2 regions of the Rhabdothermincola sediminis genome follow, and region 1 is predicted to be linked to the other one. Evidence: predicted binding sites of a transcription regulator. Region 1 holds the regulator's gene; the other holds the start of a gene.
What was found. The regulator LexA, encoded in region 1, represses DNA repair genes until DNA is damaged. The targets are predictions, from matches to a motif close to CGAACNNNNGTTCG.
Positions count from the first base shown of each region.

Region 2: the regulator LexA is predicted to act here: its motif matches at 5,510-5,523, upstream of recA (recombinase RecA).

Region 1 is NZ_JACFSZ010000022.1:59-11,207, reverse strand. It holds partial or broken gene heR (heliorhodopsin HeR) at 289-878, opposite strand; gene HZF19_RS14945 (vitamin B12-dependent ribonucleotide reductase) at 1,123-3,915, opposite strand; gene HZF19_RS14940 (esterase/lipase family protein) at 4,480-5,382, opposite strand; gene HZF19_RS14935 (pyrimidine reductase family protein) at 5,678-6,430, shown strand; gene nrdR (transcriptional regulator NrdR) at 6,424-6,891, opposite strand; gene HZF19_RS14925 (LysM peptidoglycan-binding domain-containing protein) at 6,998-7,471, opposite strand; gene lexA (transcriptional repressor LexA) at 7,789-8,430, shown strand; gene dapE (succinyl-diaminopimelate desuccinylase) at 8,442-9,509, opposite strand; gene HZF19_RS14910 (2,3,4,5-tetrahydropyridine-2,6-dicarboxylate N-succinyltransferase) at 9,513-10,337, opposite strand; gene HZF19_RS14905 (hypothetical protein) at 10,349-11,026, opposite strand.
Region 2 is NZ_JACFSZ010000023.1:2,041-13,189, reverse strand. It holds gene HZF19_RS15190 (SMP-30/gluconolactonase/LRE family protein) at 1-651, shown strand, start outside; gene HZF19_RS15185 (NUDIX hydrolase) at 665-1,201, shown strand; gene rimO (30S ribosomal protein S12 methylthiotransferase RimO) at 1,247-2,530, shown strand; gene pgsA (CDP-diacylglycerol--glycerol-3-phosphate 3-phosphatidyltransferase) at 2,527-3,168, shown strand; gene HZF19_RS15170 (competence/damage-inducible protein A) at 3,188-4,423, shown strand; gene thpR (RNA 2',3'-cyclic phosphodiesterase) at 4,450-4,950, shown strand; gene msrB (peptide-methionine (R)-S-oxide reductase MsrB) at 4,984-5,394, opposite strand; gene recA (recombinase RecA) at 5,653-6,687, shown strand; gene miaB (tRNA (N6-isopentenyl adenosine(37)-C2)-methylthiotransferase MiaB) at 6,851-8,233, shown strand; gene miaA (tRNA (adenosine(37)-N6)-dimethylallyltransferase MiaA) at 8,257-9,147, shown strand; gene dapF (diaminopimelate epimerase) at 9,180-9,992, shown strand; gene hflX (GTPase HflX) at 9,985-11,149, shown strand, end outside.

The DNA of each region.
Region 1 (11,149 bases):
CGCTCTCGCGGCTGCCGCCGCGATCGCGGCCACCTCGGCGCTCGTCCTACTGGTCGCCTCCGGCGACCGTCACCCCGCCGGAGCCGCTCCCGTTCTGCACCAGGATCTGGACCGGGGCCGAGGACGACTACCCTGGTCCACCCCGCGAACTGGCAGCCCAGCGGGCGGCCCGGGCAGAGCGACTACGCCTGCGCGGACGAGTGGGCCGACATCTACTTCGACGACGACGTGGTCCGCACGGTCAAGGGGCTGAACATCAAGGCGAGCCTGACCATCGACTACGGCGAGCTACGCATCGGGCTCAGCTCGGCGTCGGGCTTCGAACCCTCCTACGACGCGCCCAGCCCCCGACCCGGTCAGCGTGGCGTGGGCCACGACGATGCCGTACACGAAGCCCGGCACCGTCGCCGCACCGACGACGTTGGTGGCGATGGCGATCCATGGCGCCAGCCCGACCAGCGTCCCGAACCAGAACGGGAGCATCGAGGTCCTGGGCCGCCCGGGCGGATTGGTGAGCTCCTGCACCCACCCGAAGAAGATCATCCCCACGTTCGCTCCCGCGATGGCGATGACCGCGGTGACGTCGGTGATCCCGCTGTAGAGCGCGATGAGCAACACCATGACCGTGGCGCTGAGGGCGTACTCGACCCAGCGGAAGCGGTTGATGCCCTGGCGCAGGTCGTGCTCGTAGAGTCCCCGACCCACCGTGGCGGTCGTCAGATGATCGACGGCCGCCAGAGCCAGGAACACGGCGAGGCCGGCCCGACCCGCACGTCGAGGATGCTTTCCGGTGCCGGCAGCGCCGTGCCGGGTGGCCCGGTCGGGAACGTCGACGTGATGGTGACCGCGAAGTGCCCAGCGAGGACCAGGATCAGCACTGCCTGCGCGCCGTGGAGCACCGCCAGCCCGACGTTCCAGCGACGCAGCCGGGCGAGACGTACCTCGGTCACACCGGCGGCGACGGTCGTGCGCTCGTTCACCGCCCGGGCCTCACCACCAGCATGACCGGTCTCTACCCAGCGATCGGCGGGCCACTCACCTCCAACCGAGCCCCACGAGTCGCGACCGGGTCCGGCATCGCTGACCGGACCCGGTCACCTCGGTCACTCGCCCGTGTCGAGCTCAGCTGCAGCCGCTGGTGGTGCCGCAGCTCGGGCAGGCGTGGCAGCTCCCGGCCCGCACCATCTGCACCCCGCACTGCATGCACATCGGCGCGTCGCTGTGGCGCACCTCCGGCTGGCGGGCCCCCACACCGGGCTCGACCCGGCCCACGAGCGTGGACGCCGACTCGATGGACGGTGGGTCGGCGGGCAGCTCACCCTGGCGGGTCTCGACGACGGTCTCCTCCACCCCGGGCAACGTCGGCTGGGTGCGCTCCGCCGTGGTGAGGATGTTCAGCTCGGCCCGCTCCTCGGGCGAGAGGTACATCACCGCCAGTTTGCGGAACAGGTAGTCCATCAGCGAGCTGGCGATGCGGATGTCCGGATCGTCGGTCATACCCGCGGGCTCGAAGCGCATACCCGTGAAGGCCTCCACGAAGCTGCGCAGCGGCACGCCGTATTGCAGGCCGTGGCTCACCGAGATGGCGAAGGCGTCCATGATGCCCGCCAGGGTCGAGCCCTGCTTGGAGACCCGCACGAAGATCTCACCCGGGCGGCCGTCGTCGTACTCCCCGACCGTCACGAAGCCCTTGCAGTCCGCCACTCGGAACTCGAAGGTGCGCGAGGTGCGCGAGCGGGGCAGCTTCTGGCGCACCGGCTCCTGCACGATCCGCTCGACGATCTTCTCCACCACCTGGGTCGCCGCGGCCGGGGCGTCGGAAGCTCTCTCCTTCTTCGCGGTGGCGAGCGGCTGGGCCACCTTGCAGTTGTCGCGGTAGATCGCGATGGCCTTGAGACCCATGCGCCAGGCGTCGATGTGGAGCTGCTCCACGTCCTCGACGCTGACCTCCTCGGGCAGGTTGACCGTCTTGGAGATGGCGCCCGAGATGAACGGCTGCACCGCCGCCATCATCTTCACGTGGCCGAGGTAGTGGATGGTGTTGTCACCCATCGAGCAGGCGAACACGGGCAGGTGCTCCGCCCGCAGGTCGGGCGCTCCGACGATGCTCTTGTGCTCGTCGATGTAGGCGACGATCCGGTCGATCTCGTCGACGCTGTAGCCGAGGGTGCGCAGGGCCCGGGGCACGGTCTGGTTGACGATCGACATGGTGCCGCCGCCCACCAGCTTCTTCATCTTCACGAGCCCCAGATCCGGCTCGACGCCGGTGGTGTCGCAATCCATCATGAGCCCGATCGTGCCGGTCGGAGCGAGGACGCTGGCCTGCGAGTTTCGCACCCCGTACTCGGATGCGATCTCGCAGGCCTCGTCCCAGCTGCGCTGGGCGGCGGAGAGCAGCTCGTGAGGGACGAGCTCCTCGTCGATCTCCGCCGCCGCGGCGCGATGCAGGCCGAGGACCCGCAGCATGTGCTCCTCGTTCTCCGTGTAGCCGGCGAACGGCCCCATGCGCACCGCGGTGCGAGCCGAGGTGGCATAGGCATGACCGGTCATCAGGGCGGTGATCGCCGCCGCCCACGCCCGGCCGGCGTCGGAATCGTACGGCAGGCCGAGGGCCATGAGCATCGCCCCGAGGTTGGCGTAGCCGAGCCCGAGCTGGCGGAAGCGGCGTGAGGTCTCACCGATGGCCGCGGTCGGGTAGTCGGCGTTGCCGACCAGGATCTCCTGGCCGGTGAACACCACCTCGACCGCCCGCTCGAAGCCCTCGATGTCGAAGGTGCCGTCCTCGTCGAGGAACGTGAGCAGGTTGAGGCTGGCCAGGTTGCACGCCGAGTTGTCGAGGTGCATGTACTCGCTGCACGGGTTGCTGGCGTTGATGCGGCCGGTGTTGCAGGCGGTGTGCCAGTGGTTGATGGTGGTGTCGAACTGCATGCCGGGATCCGCGCACTCCCACGCCGCCTGGGAGATCTGGCGCAGCAGGTCGCGGGCCCGGACGGTCTTGATGATCTCGCCGGTGGTGACGGCCCGCAGGTGCCAGTCGGCATCGTCGAGCACCGCTTGCATGAACTCGTCGGTGACCCGCACCGAGTTGTTGGCGTTCTGGTACTGGATGGAGGTGATGTCGACACCGTCGAGGCTCATGTCGAACCCGGCGGCCTCGAGGGCACGGGCCTTGCGCTCCTCGCGGGCCTTGCACCAGATGAACTCCTCGATGTCGGGGTGGTCGACGTCGAGGATCACCATCTTCGCCGCACGCCGGGTCTTGCCACCCGACTTGATCGTGCCGGCCGAGGCGTCCGCGCCACGCATGAAGCTCACTGGCCCGGAGGCGGTGCCACCGCCCTTCAGCAGCTCGTGGCTCGAGCGGATGCGGGACAGGTTGATGCCCGCGCCGGAGCCGCCCTTGAAGATCGTGCCCTCCTCCACGTACCAGTTGAGGATCGAGTCCATCGTGTCCTCGACGGAGAGGATGAAGCACGCGGACGCCTGCTGGGGCACGCCGGCCACCCCGATGTTGAACCACACCGGGGAGTTGAACGCCGCCCGCTGGGTGATGAGCAGGTACTTGAGCTCGTCGCTGAAGGTCTGGGCCTCGTCGTCGTCGACGAAGTAGCCGTCGCGGCGACCCCACTCGGTGATCGTGTCGACCACCCGATCGACGACCTGCTTGAGCGAGTGCTCCCGCTCAGGGGTGCCGAGGGTCCCCCGGAAGTACTTCTGGGCGACGATGTTGGTCGCGTTCTGGGACCAACCCACGGGGAACTCGACGTCGGTCTGCTCGAAGGCCACCGAGCCGTCTCGGTAGTTGGTGATGCGAGCATCGCGACGCTCCCACGCCACCATGTCGTAGGGGTGGACCCCCGCGGTGGTGAAGTGTCGGCGGATGCCGATGCCCGCTTGCTCCGGCGCCATGGCCATGGGCTGCTTCCTCCCCGGATCGGTTCCGTGTCTGGGCCTGTCGATGTGGCTCGGGGAACGCTGGGGGCTCTCCAGGTTACCGGCGGACGAGCCGGGAGCCGCGGGCGCGCCGTGTGCCACGCCGCGACGACCACCACAAGATGTTGTGGTCTGCCAGCCCCACGTGCCCCCCTGGCCACAAGATGTTCGGTGATTACATCACCGTAATTACGAGGTTGTCAACGGTTGATCCGCGAGTCGGGAGCCGTCGGAGCACAACGCCAGCAGACCGACGCGTGCTGCGGCGCGAACGAGCAGGTCAGGAGGTGTCCGCGCGGACTCGAGGTCGCTCGTCGAGCTCCCACTCCCCTCACGCGGTCCCCCAAGGAGTCGTCCTGCCAGCGAGAACGCAGACGCCTTACCACCATCCGCCGTCCGCGCCGCAGCCGTCGTTGCACGGATCAACCTACGAAGAACGGCCTGTGGGACAAAAGAGGTACAACCCTGTGAATTCGCGGTGGATTCTCGGTGACCACGTCCACAGGCTTGGGGACGCCCCGGCCGCGAGGCGCGCCGGCTCGCGTGTCAGCCGGTAGCCCGGGTCGAGCCCGGCGCCGCTGACCCCGCGACCGGGTGACGGCCCAGGGCGTGCTCGGGCAGCCCCACGACGGGCGATCCGTAACCGGGCAGACCCTCGGCCGCGCCGAGCTGATCGACGACGGACTGAGCGAGGCGACGGGACAGCACGATGGACAGGTGGCCGTGATCCTTGACCAGGATGTTGGTCGCCCGCAGCTCCGGCTCGAGGATCATCGCCCGGCGAGCCGGGACGATCATGTCGAGGTTCGAGTAGTACGCCACGAACCGGGTCGGGAGCGCACGGGCGCTGTAGCGCAGCAGCGTCATGACCTCCGAGTCCGGGCGCAACTGCAGCCCGCTCGCCAGGGGGCTCAGGGCCGCGAGCGGCGAGCCGTAGCTAGCCAGCCGCAACCCACCATGAGGTGAGGCGATGGTGATGCACACATCGACCCCCTCCAAGCCGAGCACCTGCACCGCATAGCGAGCGATGACCCCACCGAGGGAGTGGCCCACGAGATGGATGCGCTCCACCCCCAACCGTCCCCGGAGCTGCTCAGCGCACTCGGCGCATCGCTGCGCGAGCTGCGGGATGTCGGCGGCGAGCGGGTTGTAGTCGAACGCGTGCACCCGGGCGAAGCCGGCCTGCTCCAGGTAGCGGCGCAGGAACAGCCAGTTCGACTTGTTCGCCCCGTACCCGTGGACCAGCAGCACGGGCGTCTCGACGGTGCTCGGCAGCTCCTCGAGGCGGCCGACGTCGGCCAGGTCCGAGCTGGTGAACCCGAGCGGCCACATCCCCGCGGTGATGACCGTGGAGAGGGCCTCGCGCAGTTGACCGGCGTAGGACGCCGGTCGGCGCGCCGCGTGGAGCACCGCGCCGACCGGCTCGACCGCACGCTGCAGAGCCCCCATCGTCCTCCTCACCACTCACCACGCGCCGCCGGGTAGACCGCCGGACCCGACCGCTCACGCAGCCCGAACGGATTGGAACGGCGTTCTGCAGCGGGTTCTACCCGAGCATCGGCACCCGATCGCGGACCCTGGAGCCTCCGCAACGACATTGCAACACGGCCGAATCGGTCGCCCGGACCTCCCGACTTGCTCTGGCCGGCCGGCGGGGCATCCGCCGCCGGTCGGGCCCGTTGGGTTCGCTTGCGGTCGCGGGCGGAGCCGAGTGCTCCCGCCGGTCGCTACTAGCGTCGGCGCCATGCGGCAACTGCTCCCCGAGCCCGCTGGCGACGTCGACGGACCCGAGCTGTATCGCACCGACCGGCGGGCGCCGCTCGAGCGCCGGCCGTGGCTGGCCGTGAACATGGTGCAGAGCGCGGACGGCGCCACGGCGCTGGAGGGCCGCTCGGGTGGTCTCGGGGGCCCCGCCGACCGGGCCATCTTCACCGCCCTGCGCTCCATCGCGGACGTGATCCTCGTGGGGGCGGGCACCGTGCGAGCCGAGCACTACGGCCCACCACGCACCTCGGCCCGGGACCAACGCCTCCGCCTCGAGCGAGGCCAGGAACCGCACCCCCGCATCGCCGTGGTGTCGGGCCGGCTCGACCTCGACCCGGGAGCCCGGCTGTTCTCCGACCCGGCCCGGCGGCCGCTGGTGCTCACCATCGAGAAGGCTGATGCCGAGCGCCGAGCCCGGCTGGCGGCCGTGGCCGACATCATCGACGCCGGAGACACGACCTTCGACCCCCTGGCGGCGCTGGCGACCCTGCGGGAGACGGGAGCGGGAGTGGTCCTCTGCGAAGGCGGACCGGCCCTCAATGGCGAGCTGGTCAACGCAGGGGTCATCGACGAGCTCTGCCTGACGATCGCTCCCCTGCTCGTCGCCGGGCCGTCCCCCCGCTGCGCTCACGGGGCCGAGCCGCCGCAGCCGGAAGGTCTCGTGGTCTCACGGGTGCTCGAGGAGGACGGGTCGCTCTTCCTGCGCTACCTGCGCCGTGAGCTGGCTCAGTGACGCTTGGGGGCGGTCGACTTGGTGAGCAGCCGCACCTCGCGCTGGAAGTCGGCCGGGTCCTCGAACCCCTTGTAGACACTCGCGAAGCGCACGTAGGCCACCTGATCGAGCTCGCGCAGACCGTCCAGCACCGCGAGCCCGATCTGCTCGCTCGTGACCTCCCCACCGCCCAGCCGGAACCGGTCCTCGAGATCGGCCGCGAGCTCACCGATCTGCTCGAGGGTCACCGGCCTGCCCTTCGCCGCCGCAACCACACCCATCTCGATCTTCGAGCGGTCGAAGGGCACCCGGTCGCCCGAGCGCTTCACCACGACGATGGGCTGCTCCTCGTGGCGCTCGAAGGTCGTGAACCGATGACCGCACTCGAGACACTCCCGCCGGCGCCGGATCGTGGAGCCGTCATCGGCCATGCGCGAATCGACGACCTTGTCCTCGACACTGGTGCAGGCCGGACAACGCACGCCTTCGACGCTACCGCCGGCGATCTGCACAGCGCAGGCCCGAGGCGTGGCGAGGACGAGCACGCTCGGGCTGGCCCGCGCCGGGCGGTGAGCCGAGGGATGCCGCTCAGTCGGCGGGCGCATCGAGCAACAGCCGCTGACCCACCTGGATGCTCGCTCCGCCGTTGCGGTCGGCCAGCCGGTCCACCAGCGGGCGCAGGTCGCCCTCAGGTTGGAGCCGGCGCGCGATCGACCACAGGGTGTCGCCGGGTTGCACGACGTACATCTCTGCCCGGCTCGGAGCTACACCGGTGGGCGCCGGGACCGACGGGGCGCCGGAGTCGCGGGTCGGCCCGGCAACCTGGTGCCCACCAAGCAACGCTGCAGCGCCGATGGCCGCCAGGTACATGACGCCGGCGACCAGCACGAGGAGTGCCGCGGCCGCGAGCCGGCGGCGGCGGTAGACGGCCGCGGGTGCGCGCCTGGCCGCGCTGCGGCCACCAGGGATGACCCGCAGCTCGGGCCGGCGAGCGGGCGCGAGGCCAGGGGTGGGAACAGGTCGGGGGGCGACCGGGCGGTTGGGGACGATGACGGCGGCCATGGGACGAGTCTCCTCAGGGGGTGTGACACTTGCGCCGGTTCAACGCACGCCGGCACGGCACCACCCGCCCAGTGGAGGCCGCGGGAACAAGTGTTCCGGGAACGTGCGTTCGATCCATGGCCCTCATGGTGACACGAACATGCGTTCGGGTCAAGGGTGATCCCGAACAGGTGTTTGCACCTGTGCCTGGCTGTTGCTACGCTACGAACATCTGTTCGCAGCACCGCTGCGGCGCGACCACGAGTGGCACGACCACGAGTGGGCGTGTCCACGGGCGATCCGACCGCGGACGACGCGGCGAGGAAGGGAGACCGCCGATGTCACCGAGTCCGACCCAGCTGACCCGGCGCCAGCAGGACATCCTCGACTTCATCGAGCAGCAGATGCGTGATCGCGGCTACCCCCCGTCGGTCCGCGAGATCGGGGAGGCGGTCGGTCTCACCTCCCCGTCCACGGTGCACAGCCACCTGGCCACGCTCCAGCGGCTCGGCTTCCTCAAGCGCGACCCCACCAAGCCCCGGGCGATCGAGGTCCGCTACGACCCGAGCTCGGGCGCGCCCGACATCGACCGCCGCCCGGTCCGCCACGTCCCCCTCGTGGGCGACGTCGCCGCTGGCACCGACGTGCTGGCCCAGGAGAACGTCGAGGAGGTCCTCCCCCTGCCGGCCGACTTCTGCGGCGAGGGCGACCTGTTCATGCTCCGGGTCCGGGGTGACTCGATGATCGACGCCGGCATCCTCGACGGCGATTTCGTCGTCGCTCGGGCGCAGCCCGAGGCCGAGAAGGGCGACATCGTGGTGGCCGGCATCCCCGGCGAGGAAGCCACGGTCAAGACCTTCAACCGCAAGGGCGGCAGGGTGGTTCTCGTGCCGGCCAACGAGCGGCTATCACCGATGGAGCTCGATCCGGCCGACGTGACCATCTACGGGAGGGTCGTCACCGTGCTGCGCAAGCTCTGACCAGCCTGACCTCAAGCCCCGCGGCGGAGCAGGTCGGCGAGCGCCCCGTGCACCCGCTCGAGGTCGGCCCGCTCGACGTACTCGTCCCGGGTGTGTGCGATCGCCGCATCACCCGGCCCGAAGTTCGCGGCCGGGACCCCGCGAGCAGCGAAGAAGGCGACGTCGGTCCAGCCGAGCTTGGCCCGCACCGGCAACCCGTTGCGCTCGATCAGCGCGCCGAGCAGAGGGTGATCGAGCGCTGGCGCGGCTGGCGGCGCCTGATCGACCACCGTGAGCTCGTCACCCTCCTCCAGCCAGGGAGCGATCACCTCCCGTACGTGCGCCAGCGCGTGCTGCGGGGTGCGGTCCGGCGCGAACCGGTGGTTCACCTCGAGCACGACCCGGTCCGGCACGACGTTGCCCGCGACCCCACCCTCGACGGCCACCGCTTGCAGCGCCTCCCGGTATCGGCAACCCTGCAGCACCGGCCGACGCTCCTCGTAGCCCGCCAAGGCGGTGAGCAACCCGCCCAACCGGTGGATGGCGTTGCGACCCATCCACGGCCGCGCCGTGTGCGCCCGCTCCCCATGCAGCACGATCCGCAGGCGCATCGTCCCCTGACATCCCGCTTCGACCGCTGCCAGCGTGGGCTCACCCAACAAGGCCACGTCGCCCGCCAGCAGGTCCGGGCGCGCCGACCACACCTCGGCCAGACCGCTGTGCTCGGCCGCCACCTCCTCGCGGGCGTAGAAGACGTAGGTGACGTCGACCGCGGGCTCGGTGACCGTCTCGGCCAGATCCACCATGACGGCCAGGCCACCCTTCATGTCGGCGGCACCGAGCCCACGTAGCCGATCACCCTCGACCACGGCCGCCTCGTTGCCGTCGGCGGGCACCGTGTCGGTGTGGCCGGCCAGAACCACCCGGTGGGGCCGGCCGAGCTGGGTGCGTGCCACCAGGTTGTCGCCCACCCGGGTGACCTCCAGACCCGCCACCGCCCGGAGCCGGGCCTCGAGATGGTCGGTGATCGCGGCTTCGTGCCAGCTCACCGAGGGGATCTCCACCAGTGACGCCGCCAGCGCCAGCAGGTCCGAGCCCATGGGTCAGGTCGCGGCGCCGTGGGTACGGAGCACCTCGTTGAGCGCGGCCTTGTCGTGGCGCTCCCCCGGCTCGAGGTGCTTGACCACGAGCACGCAGGGCAGCCCGAACTCCCCACCGGGAAACGATCGCGGCCGGGTTGCCGCCACCGCGACGCACCACGGCGGGACCACTCCCCGGCCGAGCTCCTCGCCGGTCTCCGCGTCGATCACCGGGATCGACCCGGTGAGGATGCACCCGGCACCGAGCACTACCCCGTCGCCGACCCGAGCCCCTTCCGCGACGATGCAGCGGCTGCCGATCAGACAGTCGTCGCCCACGATGACGGGCACCGCGTTGGGTGGCTCGAGGACCCCGCCGATGCCCACCCCCCCGGAGAGGTGCACGTTGGCACCGATCTGGGCGCACGATCCCACCGTCGCCCAGGTATCGACCATGGTGTTGGCCCCGACCCGGGCGCCGATGTTCACATAGCTCGGCATGAGCACCACACCCCGGTCGAGGAACGCCCCGAACCGGGCCGAGGCTCCGGGCACCACCCGCACCCCTGCCGCCTCGAAACCGCTCTTCAGCGGGATCTTGTCCGCGTACTCGAACGGGCCGAGCTCGATGGTGGCCATCGCCGACTGCTTGAAGTACAGCAGGATCGCCTTCTTGAGCCACTCGTGCACCACCACCTGCCCGCCACCGTCGATCTCGGCCACCCGAGCCTCACCGCGGTCGAGCAGGGCGATGGCCTCGAACACCGCTTGGTTGGCCTCCACGTCGTCAGCTGCCAACTCGGCCCGGTGCTCCCAGAGGTCTTCGATGCGTGCGCGCAGATCGGCCATGGGCGGCGAGGCTACCGGACCGCCCGCAGGCCGCCGCGCCCGCGCGGCACGAGGGATGGGGCCCCATGCTCCGTTCCCGCTCGCGACCGCCAGGCCCGAGCCAGCAGGCCGACGCCCGCCACCACCGGCGCCACCCCGACCACGAGCGGCACCAGCACCGACCCCATCCAGGTGAGACTCGCCGGACGGCCGATGGCCACGGTGGCAGCCGGATCAACCCGGTACAGTCCGGCGGGATACGTCCCCGGCGGGCGGGCATCGACCCGGACGAGGTAACGACCGCCCTCGGGGACCCGGAAGCGGGCCACCGCCCGCCCCTCGTGGAAGGGCACCCGGTAGCTGTCCGCCGCCCCAGGGTCGGTGGGATCGATGAGGTAGGTCACCTCCACGGGCTGCCCGCGCTGGTCGATCACCGACACCTGCAACGGCAGCGGCGGCTCGTCACCGGCCGCGCCGGTGAACTCCTCGAACAGGAGGTAGGTGCCGCCTTGGCGGACACTGATGGTCCGGTCCGCGTCCCCGAGCGTGAACCGAGCGAACCCGTAGGGGGACACGGCCGCAGCCCACACCACCACCGCCACCATCCCGACGACGATCAGGGCGGCGCCGAGCGCGCCGGCCAACGACATCGACGACGGTCGCCGGGCCCGGGCCTCGGGGAGCGGTGGCGCCAGCACGATCGGGATCACGGCTGGTCACTACCCGCTTCGAGGCGATGCTTCGCCATCGTCACCCGGTGGGGCCCATGGCGACAGGCCGGGCTCGTCGTCGCGTGGCGGGGCCGGAGGCTCCCAGGGAGGTGGTGGCGGTGG
Region 2 (11,149 bases), on a different contig from region 1:
GGCTCGGCCCACGCGGGCGGTTCGATCCAGCGGGTCGATCCCACCACCGGTGAGGTGCGTGTGGTCTACACCGCCTGCGGCGATGACCCGCTCATCGCACCCAACGACCTCGTGTTCGACGTGCACGGCGGCTTCTGGTTCACCGACCACGGCGTCACCGGTGACTCGACCCAGGCCGCCGTGCTCTACGCCCACCCGGACGGCTCCCGCATCGAGGGGGTCGTGCACGGGCTCGAGAGCCCCAACGGCATCGGCCTGTCGCCCGATGGGTCGCGCCTGTACGTCGCCGAGACCCACCACGGCCGCCTCTGGGCCTGGGAGGTCACGGGCCCCGGTCGGGTGGCGACGTCGCCCTCGTCGCCGGGCAGGCACGGTGGCGAACTGCTCCACGACGCCCCGGAGGGCCAGCTGTTCGACTCGCTGGCCGTCGACGGCGACGGGTGGGTCTGCGTGGCGACCATCGTCAACGGCGGCATCACCTGCGTGTCGCCCGACGGTTCGACCATCGAACACGTGCCGGTCCCCGACACGATCGTGACCAACATCTGCTTCGGAGGTATCGGAGGCCGCACCGCGTTCATCACCGCGTCGGGCACCGGCAAGCTGTTCTCCTGCGAGTGGCCTCGCCCGGGCCTACCCCTCGCGTTCTGAACCAGCCACACCGATGCGCTGGACGGTCCACGGCGAGCGCACCCTCTACCGCAGCGACTGGTTGCGCCTGACGCTCGTCGATGTCGAGGTGCCGGGGATCCGGCGCTTCGAGCACCACGTGGTGCGATCCACCGCACCAGCCGTCGGGGTCATCGTGCACGACCCCGACCGCGGGGTGCTGCTGCTCTGGCGGCACCGCTTCATCACCGACACCTGGGGCTGGGAGATCCCCGCCGGGCGCGTCGACGCCGGTGAGAGCCTGGAGCAGGCCGCGGCCCGCGAGGCGCTGGAGGAGACCGGTTGGCGGCCCGGCCCGCTCGAGCGGCTGGCCAGCTGGTTCCCGACCAACGGGTTGTCCGACCAGTCGTTCACCGCGTACCTGGCGAGCGGCGCGGTGCACGTCGGCGAGCCGACCGATCCCTCGGAGGCCGAGCGGGTGGAGTGGGTCCCGGTGGATCGGGTGGTCGAGCTGCTGGCGCAGGGGGCGGTGACCGACGGGCTGTCGCTCACCGGGCTGGCCACCGCACTCGCCCTCGGTCGGTTGCGCTGACACCGCTCCGGCGGGCGGCAGGTGGCGCTCCGGTACGATCGGGGGATGGCGCGGACCTTCTGGGTGGAGACCCTGGGCTGTCCCAAGAACCAGGTGGACTCCGACAAGCTGGCCGGCACGCTGCTGGCGGAGGGCATGGCCGCCGCGCCGGCACCGGAGGACGCCGACCTGGTGGTGGTCAACACCTGTGCCTTCGTGGAGGAGGCCCGGGCCGAGTCGATCGAGACGATCCTCGCGCTGGGCGACGCCCGGCGGCCGGGCGCGCAGCTGGTGGTCACCGGCTGCCTGGCGGAGCGCTACGGCCAGGAGCTCGCGGCCGAGCTGCCGGAGGCCGACGCGGTCGTCGGCTTCGGGGTGCCGGTCACCATCGGCACGAAGCCCGCGACACCTTCGTTGGACCTGTTGAACCTTCCCCGCCCGCCGGCGGCGGCTCCCTGGGCGTACGTGAAGGTCGCCGAGGGATGCGACCGCAGCTGCGGCTTCTGCGCCATCCCCAGCTTCCGTGGCCGGCAGCGGTCGCGGACCCTCGACGAGGTGCTGGCCGAGATCGACGCGCTCGAGGTCCGTGAGGTCGTGCTGGTCGCCCAGGACCTCGCCAGCTACGGTCGCGACCAGGGCCGGGGCCGCAAGCAGCTCGTGCCGCTCGTGCGTGAGGCGGCCCGGCGGGTCGACTGGGTGCGGCTGCTCTACCTGTATCCCGCCGAGCTGTCCGACGAGCTGATCGACACGATCGTGGCCACCGGCGTGCCCTACTTCGATCTCTCCCTCCAGCACGTGTCGGCGCCCTTGCTGCGGCGCATGCGCCGCTGGGGTGACGCCCGCCGCTTTCTCGAGCGCATCGATCGCATCCGCCGGTCGGAGCCCGCGGCCGCGCTGCGCACCAACTTCATCGTGGGGTATCCGGGGGAGACGGAGGCCGATCACGACGCGCTGCTCGCGTTCGTCGAGCAGGCGCAGCTCGATTGGTGCGGGTTCTTCGCCTTCTCCCGCGAGGAGGGCACCTACGCGGTCGGGCTCGACGGCGAGGTCCCGGCGTCGCTGGTGGCGGAGCGGCTGGCCGAGCTGCGCGAGCTGCAGGACGCCATCATGGCGACCAAACGCGACGAGTTGCTCGGCAGCCGTGTCGAGGTGTTGGTGGAGGCACCGGGGCGGGCCCGCAGCTACCGGGAGGCACCCGAGATCGACGGCGTCATCGCCGTGCCCTCGCACCTCCCCGTCGGCGTCTTCGCCGAGGTCGAGATCACCGGCGCGGCAGGTCCCGATCTCGAGGCGGTGCCGGTCGGGGCGCCGGCTCCTGCCGGTGTGGCGGGCGGTGGGGCGGGGCCATGAGCGACGTGGAGCCGGGCGAGGGCCGGGCGAGCGCCCCGGCACCCCCGCACGCATCCGTCTACGGACCCTCGGCGCTGGCCACGCCGGCGAACTTCGTGACCGTCGTGCGGCTGCTCGCCGCACCGGCCTTGTTCGCCATGATCGCCGACACCGTGGCCACCTGGCCCAACTTCGTCTTCTGGACCGTGCTCGCCGCCACCGACTTCGTCGACGGGTTGATGGCCCGCCGCTACGGCACCACCCGCAGCGGCGCCTTCCTCGATCCGCTGGCCGACAAGGTGCTGGTGCTCGGGGCCATGTTCGCCCTGGTCGCCGCGGACGCCTTCCCGCTGGTGCCGGTGGTGGTGATCGCGGCCCGCGAGCTCGCGATCTCGCTGTTCCGGGTGCAGCTCGCCCGCCACGGGCTGGCGGTGCCCGCTCGCCCGAGCGCGAAGGCCAAGACGTTCCTGCAGGCGCTGGCCGTCGGCGCGGCCCTGATGCCCTGGTTGGTGCCCTACCGCTGGATCGCCAACTCGCTGCTGTGGGCCGCGGTGTTCTTCGCCCTGGTCAGCGGGGGCCAGTACCTGCTCGACGGCCGGCGGGCAGCCACGACCATGTCCCGCGATCCCGGTGGCCCCCACTACCCGCCCGGCGGCTGAGCGGCGGGAGCGTCGAGCGATGCGCTGTGAGGTCGTTGCGGTCGGCACGGAGCTGTTGCTCGGCCAGATCGTGGACACGAACTCGGCCTGGATCGGTGAGCAGCTCGCCGTCGCGGGCATCGACTCGCACTTCCAGACCAAGGTGGGCGACAACCGGGAGCGGATCGGGCAGGCGTTGCGCATCGCGCTGGATCGCTCCGACGCGGTGATCGTGTGCGGCGGCCTCGGGCCGACCCCCGACGACATCACCCGCGACGTCATCGCGGAGGTGATGGGGGTCGAGTTGCAGCTCGACCCCGAGGTGGAGGAGCGCATCAGGGCGATGTTCGGCGCTCGCGGTCGCGAGATGCCCGCCAACAACCTCCGCCAGGCATTGGTGCCGGTCGGGGCGACCGTGATGGCACAGCAGCCCGGCACCGCCCCCGGACTGATCTGCCCAGTGGGCGACAAGGTGATCTACGCCGTGCCCGGCGTCCCCTACGAGATGCAGGCGATGGTGGCGGGCGCGGTGATCCCCGACCTGCGGCGACGGGCCGGCGAGCAGGCGGTGATCCGCAGCCGCGTGTTGCGTACCTGGGGCCAGTCCGAGTCGGGTCTGGCGGAGATGCTCGCCGGACGCATCGAGGAGCTCGATCGGTCGGGTCGGTGCACGCTGGCGTTCCTCGCCAGCGGCATCGAGGGCATCAAGATCCGGGCCACGGCCAAGGCGGCCACCCTCGACGAGGCCGACGCCATCCTCGACGCGGAGGTCGAGCTGCTCGAGCAGCTCCTCGGTGATCTGGTATTCAGCACCCACGACGAGTCCATGGAGGAGGTCGTCGTGGCCATGCTGCGAGACCGGGGACTCACCCTCGCCGCCGCCGAGTCGGTCACCGGCGGGCTGGTGTCCGCCCGGGTGACCGCGGTGCCCGGCGCCAGCGAGGTGTTCCGGGGTGGGGTGGTCTCTTACGCCAGCGAGGTGAAGTTCGACGTGCTGGGGGTGCGCCGGGGCCCGGTGGTGAGCGACGAGGCGGCGGTCGAGATGGCGGAGGGAGCCTGCCGGTTGCTGGGCGCGGACTGCGCGGTGGCGGTCACCGGGGTGGCCGGACCGGCCGAGCAGGAGGGTCTGCCGGTCGGCACCGTGTTCATGGCGGTGACCGTGGAGGGCGACACCCGCTCGACCATGGTGCGCCTGCCCGGCGATCGGGAACGGGTCCGCCAGTTCGCCGCCATCTCGGTGCTGGACATGCTCCGGCGAGCGTTGCGGGGCCGCTAGGACGCCGAGACGCCGGGAGGCTCCGTATGGCCAGGCTGTTCATCGCCGTGCAGCCGACCGAGGAGGTGCTCGACGCGCTGGCCGCGCTCCCTCGACCGGACGATCCCGGGGTGCGTTGGACCCGCCGCGAGCACTGGCACGTGACCCTGCGGTTCCTGGGGGAGGCCGACCCGGAGGAGGCCGCCGAGGCGTTGGCCGGTCTCGATCAGCCCGAGACGGAGGCGTTGCTGGGCCCGGCGGTGAGCCGGGTGGGCCGCTTCGTGGTGGCCATCCCGGTGCAGGGCCTCGACGAGCTGGCGGCGGCGGTGCGGGCGCTCACCGCGGGGATCGGGGAGCCCCCCGATCCCCGGCCCTTCACCGGCCACCTGACCCTGGCCCGACTGGGTCGGCGCGCCGCCTGCGGGCTGGCCGGGGCCCCATTCTCGGCTCGGTTCCCGGTGCGGGAGGTCGAGCTGCTGCGAAGCACGCTCACCGCCGAGGGCCCGATCCACGAGGTGATCGCCCGCCGGCCGTTGCGGCCCCGCTGAGGGCGCGAGGCCCGCCCGGGCGGGGCGTCACGGTCACGGGGAGCTGGCGCGGTCCGCTCCGGTTGGGTCGGTGTCGCGGTCGAGGCGCAGCGCGCAGGAGTTCATGCAGAAGCGCTGGCCGGTGGGTCGGGGGCCGTCGTCGAACACGTGCCCCAGGTGGGCCCCGCAGGAGGCGCAGATCACCTCGGTGCGCACCATGCCATGGCTGGTGTCGAGACGGGTGTCGACGGCCCCTTCGATGGGCTGCCAGAAGCTCGGCCACCCGGTGCCGGAGTCGTATTTGGTGTCGGAGGTGTACAGAGGGGCGTCGCAGACCACGCAGCGGTAGACGCCGTCGTCGTGGCAGTCCCAGTACTCGCCGGTGAAGGCCCGTTCGGTGCCGCCCTCCTGGGTGACGTGGTACTGCTCGGGGGTGAGCCGTCGGCGCAGGTCGGTGTCGTCCATGTCGCTCCTCTGGGTCTGGCCGGTTTCGGTCGAGGGGTCGTCGGTGGCGGTCAGGGAAACACCTCCTCCGCCCGGGTCGTTCCCTGGTCGTGGGTCCCGGCGGGGAATGCTTGATCGAACGGCTGTTCGCAATTACGTTGGCGTCATTCCTGTCAGACCCCCCGGGTAGGGTCGCACACAGATCGCTGCGTACGCCGGGCGACCGGGCCGATCCGCAGCCACCCAGCACGCATCGTCAGAGCAGCAAAGGGGAGCACGGTGGAGCGAGAGAAGGCCCTCGAGATGGCCCTGGGTCAGATCGAGAAGCAGTTCGGCAAAGGGTCGGTCATGAAGATGGGCGAGAAGGGCGCCATGGCGGTCGAGACCATCCCGACCGGCGCCTTGGCCCTCGACCTGGCACTCGGCGTCGGGGGGCTCCCCCGGGGCCGGATCGTCGAGATCTACGGCCCGGAGTCGTCGGGCAAGTCCACCCTCGCCATGCACGTCGTGGCCGAGGCGCAGCGCAACGGCGGCATCTGCGCGTACATCGACGCCGAGCACGCCATGGACCCGGTCTACGCCCGGGCCATCGGCGTCGACGTCGACGAGTTGCTCATCTCCCAGCCCGACACCGGTGAGCAGGCCTTGGAGATCGCCGACATGCTCATCCGTTCCGGGGCGCTCGACGTGGTGGTCATCGACTCGGTGGCCGCCCTCACCCCCCGGGCCGAGATCGAGGGTGAGATGGGCGACTCCCACGTCGGGTTGCAGGCGCGGCTGATGTCGCAGGCGTTGCGCAAGCTCACCGCCAACCTCAACAAGTCGAACACCATCTGCATCTTCATCAACCAGCTCCGGGAGAAGATCGGTGTGATGTTCGGGTCACCCGAGACCACCCCGGGTGGGCGGGCGCTCAAGTTCTATGCGTCGGTCCGGCTCGACATCCGCCGCATCGAGTCCATCAAGGACGGGGTCGAGGTGATCGGTAACCGCACCCGGGTCAAGGTGGTGAAGAACAAGGTTGCCCCCCCGTTCCGGCAGTGCGAGTTCGACATCATGTACGGCAAGGGCATCAGCCGTGAAGGGTCGCTGCTCGACGTCGGGGTCGATCAGGGCATCGTCAAGAAGTCGGGGGCCTGGTTCACCTACGAGGGGGAGCAGCTCGGGCAAGGGCGCGAGAACGCCAAGCAGTTCCTGGCGGAGAACCCCGAGATCATGATGGAGATCTCCGACCGGGTGCTCAGCGCGGTGGGCATCGGCGCCGCGGACGAGATGACCGAGGCCGACGACATCCCCATCACTCTCGACGACTGAGTCCCACCAGTCGCCAGCGAGCCGTCCCCGGGACGGTCGCCACTGCCTCCCCCTCGGCGTGGTGGCGGCCGTTCCGGTGCGGGCGGCACCGTCATCGGGATCGGGCCCCGCGGAGGTCGGTGCTGTCTCGCCGGTCGAGGTGGCGCCTCCTAACCTGGACCGGGTGGATCGCCGGTACTTCATCCGCACCTACGGGTGCCAGATGAACGAGCACGACTCGGAGCGGATCGCGGGTCTCCTCGAGGGCGAGGGTCTCGTGGCGGCCAGCTCCGCCGACGAGGCCGACGTGGTCGTGCTCAACACCTGCTGCATCCGGGAGAACGCCGACAACAAGCTCTACGGTGCCCTCGGGCACCTCAAGGCGGCCAAAGCCGCCCGGCCCGAGCTCGAGATCGTTGTCGCTGGCTGCCTCGCCCAGAAGGACCGCGAGCTCATCCGCCAGCGAGCCAGCCACGTCGACGTGGTCGTGGGAACCCACAACGTGCACCGCACCGGCGAGCTGCTCGAGCGCGCCCGCCGGGAGGGGCCGGTGGTGGAGATCTGGGACGAGGCCCTCGACGAGGCGGAGGCCTTCCCGTCCGCGCTCCCCGTGAAGCGGGAGGTCGACTACGCGGCGTGGGTCACCATCCAGGTGGGCTGCGACAACCGCTGCGCGTTCTGCATCGTGCCCGCGGTACGGGGGCGGGAGATCAGCCGCCCCATGGACGAGCTGGTGGCGGAGGTCGAGCGGCTGGCGTCCGAAGGGGTGGTCGAGGTGACCCTGCTCGGCCAGAACGTCAACTCCTATGGTCGCGATCTCACCAAGCGCCGGCCGCTGTTCGCCGAGTTGCTCGCCGCGGTGGCGCGGGTGGAGGGCATCGAGCGGGTCCGCTTCACCAGCCCCCACCCGAAGGACCTTCGGCCCGAGACCATCGAGGCGATGGCCACCCACCCCGCCGTCTGTCCCCACCTGCACCTGCCCCTACAGTCGGGCAGCGACCGGGTGCTGGCGGCGATGCACCGGGGCTACACGGCCGAGCGGTACCTCAGCCGGCTGGAGGCCGCGCGCGCCGCGGTGGCCGATCTCGCGGTCACCACCGACCTGATCGTCGGGTTCCCCGGGGAGACCGACCAGGATTTCGAGCGCACGCTCGAGGTGGTGGCCGCCGCGGGCTACGACAGCGCGTACACCTTCGTGTTCTCGCCTCGCCCCGGCACGGAGGCCGCTGCGCTCACCGATCGGTTCGTGCCCCCGGAGGTCGTGGCCGAACGGTTCGAGCGGCTGCGAGTCGTCGTCGAGCGTTCCGCGTTGGCCCGGCATCGGGACCGCATCGGCCGCGAGGAACTGGTACTGGTCGAAGGTCCCAGCAAGAAGGACCCGTCGCTGCGTACCGGGCGCACGGGGCAGAACAAGCTGGTCCATTTCCGCAGCGCCGAGCACCTGCGGCCGGGCACCTTCGCCCGGGTGCGGGTCACGGATGCCAGCGCACACTTCCTGCGTGGCGACCTGCTGGCGGTGACCGCGGCGCCCCGCCATCGCCGGCGCATCCCGGTGGTGGCCGGCTGAGCGGCGCCGCGCCGGCCCGCCACGTGGCGTTGGTCGGTCCCACCGCCTCGGGCAAGTCGGCGGTGGCGCTCGCGCTGGCCCGCCGGTATCCGGAGCTGGAGTTGGTGTCGGTCGACTCGATGCAGGTGTACCGAGGCATGGACATCGGCACCGCCAAGCCGACGCCGGCCGAGCGGGCCGAGGTGCCCCATCACCTCATCGACCTGGTGGACCCCTGGCAGGAGTTCACGGTGGCTGAGTTCCAGCGGGCGTTCCAAGAGACGCTGGCGACCATCGAGGCCCGGGGTCACCGGGCCCTGCTCGTCGGGGGAACCGGTCTCTACCTGCGAGCGGTGGTCGACCGCCTGGAGATCCCCGGCCGGTTCCCGCAGGTGCGGGCGGAGCTGGAGGCCGAGGCCGACACGAGTCGTCTCCATCGACGCCTGGCCGAGCTCGATCCGCCCGCCGCGGCGCGGATGGAGCCGTCGAACCGCCGGCGGGTGCTGCGCGCACTGGAGGTCACCCTCGGCAGCGGTCGCCCCTTCTCCTCCTACGGGCCCGGCCTCGACACCTACCCGCCCTCGCCGTACTGCCTGATCGGGCTGCGGGTCCCTCGGGAGGAACTCGACGAACGCATCGCGGCGCGGTACCGCCAGCAGCTCGACGCCGGGTTCCTGGAGGAGGTCCGCGGCCTCGCCACCGACCCGCGGGGGATGTCGCGCACCGCCCGTCAGGCGCTCGGGTACAAGGAGCTGCTCGAGCACCTCGAAGGCCACGGCACCCTCGACGAGGCGCTGGAGCGGGCCATCACCCGCACCCGACGCTTCGCCCGCCGCCAGCTCCGCTGGTTCCGCCGCGACCCCCGCCTCGTCTGGATCGACGCCTCCTCCGGGCACAATCCGGTGGGCGAGCTCGCCCACCTGCTGGGAGACTGAGCCGCCTGCCCACTCACCGATCGAGGAGACTCGTGCAGCTCACCAAGCACCACGGACTGGCCAACGACTTCCTCGTCGTGCTCGACGAGGCGAACGGCGGCGCGGTCGAGGTCGACGGCGAGCTGGCACGCCGTCTCTGCCACCGGCGCACCGGCATCGGCGCCGACGGGCTGATCCGCGGTGCCATCCCGACCGGCGAGGACCGCGACGCGGGCGTCGATCTCGTCATGCACCTGTACAACGCGGACGGCAGCCGGGCGGAGATGAGCGGCAACGGCATCCGATGCCTGGCCCAGGCCTTCACCCGCCTGCGGGGATGCGACCAGGCGACGGTGGTGGTGCGCACCGACGGGGGTGTCCGTGAGGTGGCGGTCCGAGCCGGCACCTCCACCGAGTCGGTGGCCACGGTGGGGATGGGCCGGGCGCAGGACGGCCCGCCGGTGCCCGGCCCGCTGGCCGAGGAGCTCGACGGGCGGTATCGCACGCTCGATCTCGGCAACCCACACCTGGTGGTCGAGGTGCCTGACCCGGCCAGCGTCGACCTGGCGACCGAGGGGGCCTGGCTCGAGCAGCAGTTCCCCGGCGGGGTCAACGTCGAGTTCATCGCCCCGGGCGTCGGCGACGATCAGGTGACGATGGTGGTGTGGGAACGCGGCGTAGGGATCACCGAGGCGTGCGGCACCGGGGCCTGCGCGGCCGCCGTGGCCGCGCACGGATGGGGTCTGGTCGGCACCCCGGTGCAGGTCCGGATGCCCGGCGGCACGGCGGAGGTCGACATAGGTGACGAGATCCGACTCACGGGCCCGGCGGTGTTCGTGGCGGTCATCGAGGTCGACGGTGGCTGATCGGTCGCGCCGCGCTCGGCCGGCCGAGGGCGCCGCGCGCCACCGGGACGGCAGTCACCGCGGTGCGTTCGGCGAGTACGGCGGCGAGTCGACCGGTCTCATCGAGCGGGCCTTCCGGGAACGCATCGTGCTGGTGGGCGTGACCCTCCCGCCCCACACCGGCGAGGACACCGAGCGCTCCCTCGACGAGCTGGCGCTGCTGGTCGACACCGCGGGAGCCGATGCGGTCGACCGGGTGATCCAGCAGCGCGGGGCGCCCGATCCGGCCACCTACATCGGCAAGGGCAAGTTGGCCGAGCTGCGGGAGCGCTGCGAGGAGCTCGACGCGGACACGGTGGTGTTCGACGACGAGCTCACCCCGGCCCAGCAACGCAACCTGGAGAAGGAGCTGGGCCGCACCGCGCTCGACCGCACCGCGGTGATCCTCGACATCTTCGCCCAGAACGCCCACAGCCAGGAGGGCAAGGCGCAGGTCGAGCTGGCCCAACTCCGATACCGGCTGCCGCGCCTGCGGGGGAAGGGCCGGGCGCTCAGCCAGCAGGCGGCGGGCATCGGCACCCGGGGTCCCGGCGAGACCCAGCTCGAGGTCGACCGCCGGCGCCTGGAGCGGCGGATGCACAAGCTCGAAGCCGACCTGCGCCGCATCGACCGGACCCGCCGTACCCAGGCCAAGGCCCGCCAACGGTCGAGCCTGCACCTGGTGGCCATCGTCGGCTACACGAACGCCGGCAAGTCCACGTTGCTCAACCGGCTCACCGATGCCGGGGTGCTGGTCGAGGACCGGCTCTTCGCCACCCTCGACGCCACCACCCGCCGGCTGCACCTCCCCGGCGGTGAGACCGTCCTGCTGACCGACACCGTGGGGTTCATCACCAAGCTGCCCCACCAGCTCGTGCAGGCCTTCCGGTCCACTCTCGATGTGGTGGTGGACGCTGACCTGCTGGTCCACGTGGTCGACGCCTCGGCCCCGGATCCGGAGGCCAACATCCGCGCGGTGGAGCAGGTGCTGGCCGAGATCGGTGCGGGCTCGATCCTGCAGCTGATGGCCTGCAACAAGGCCGACGTCGCGCCGGGTGCGGCCAGCGCGCTGGTGGCGGCCCACTCCGGGGCGGTGGCGATCTCCGCTCGCACCGGCGAGGGCATCGACGCGCTGCTCC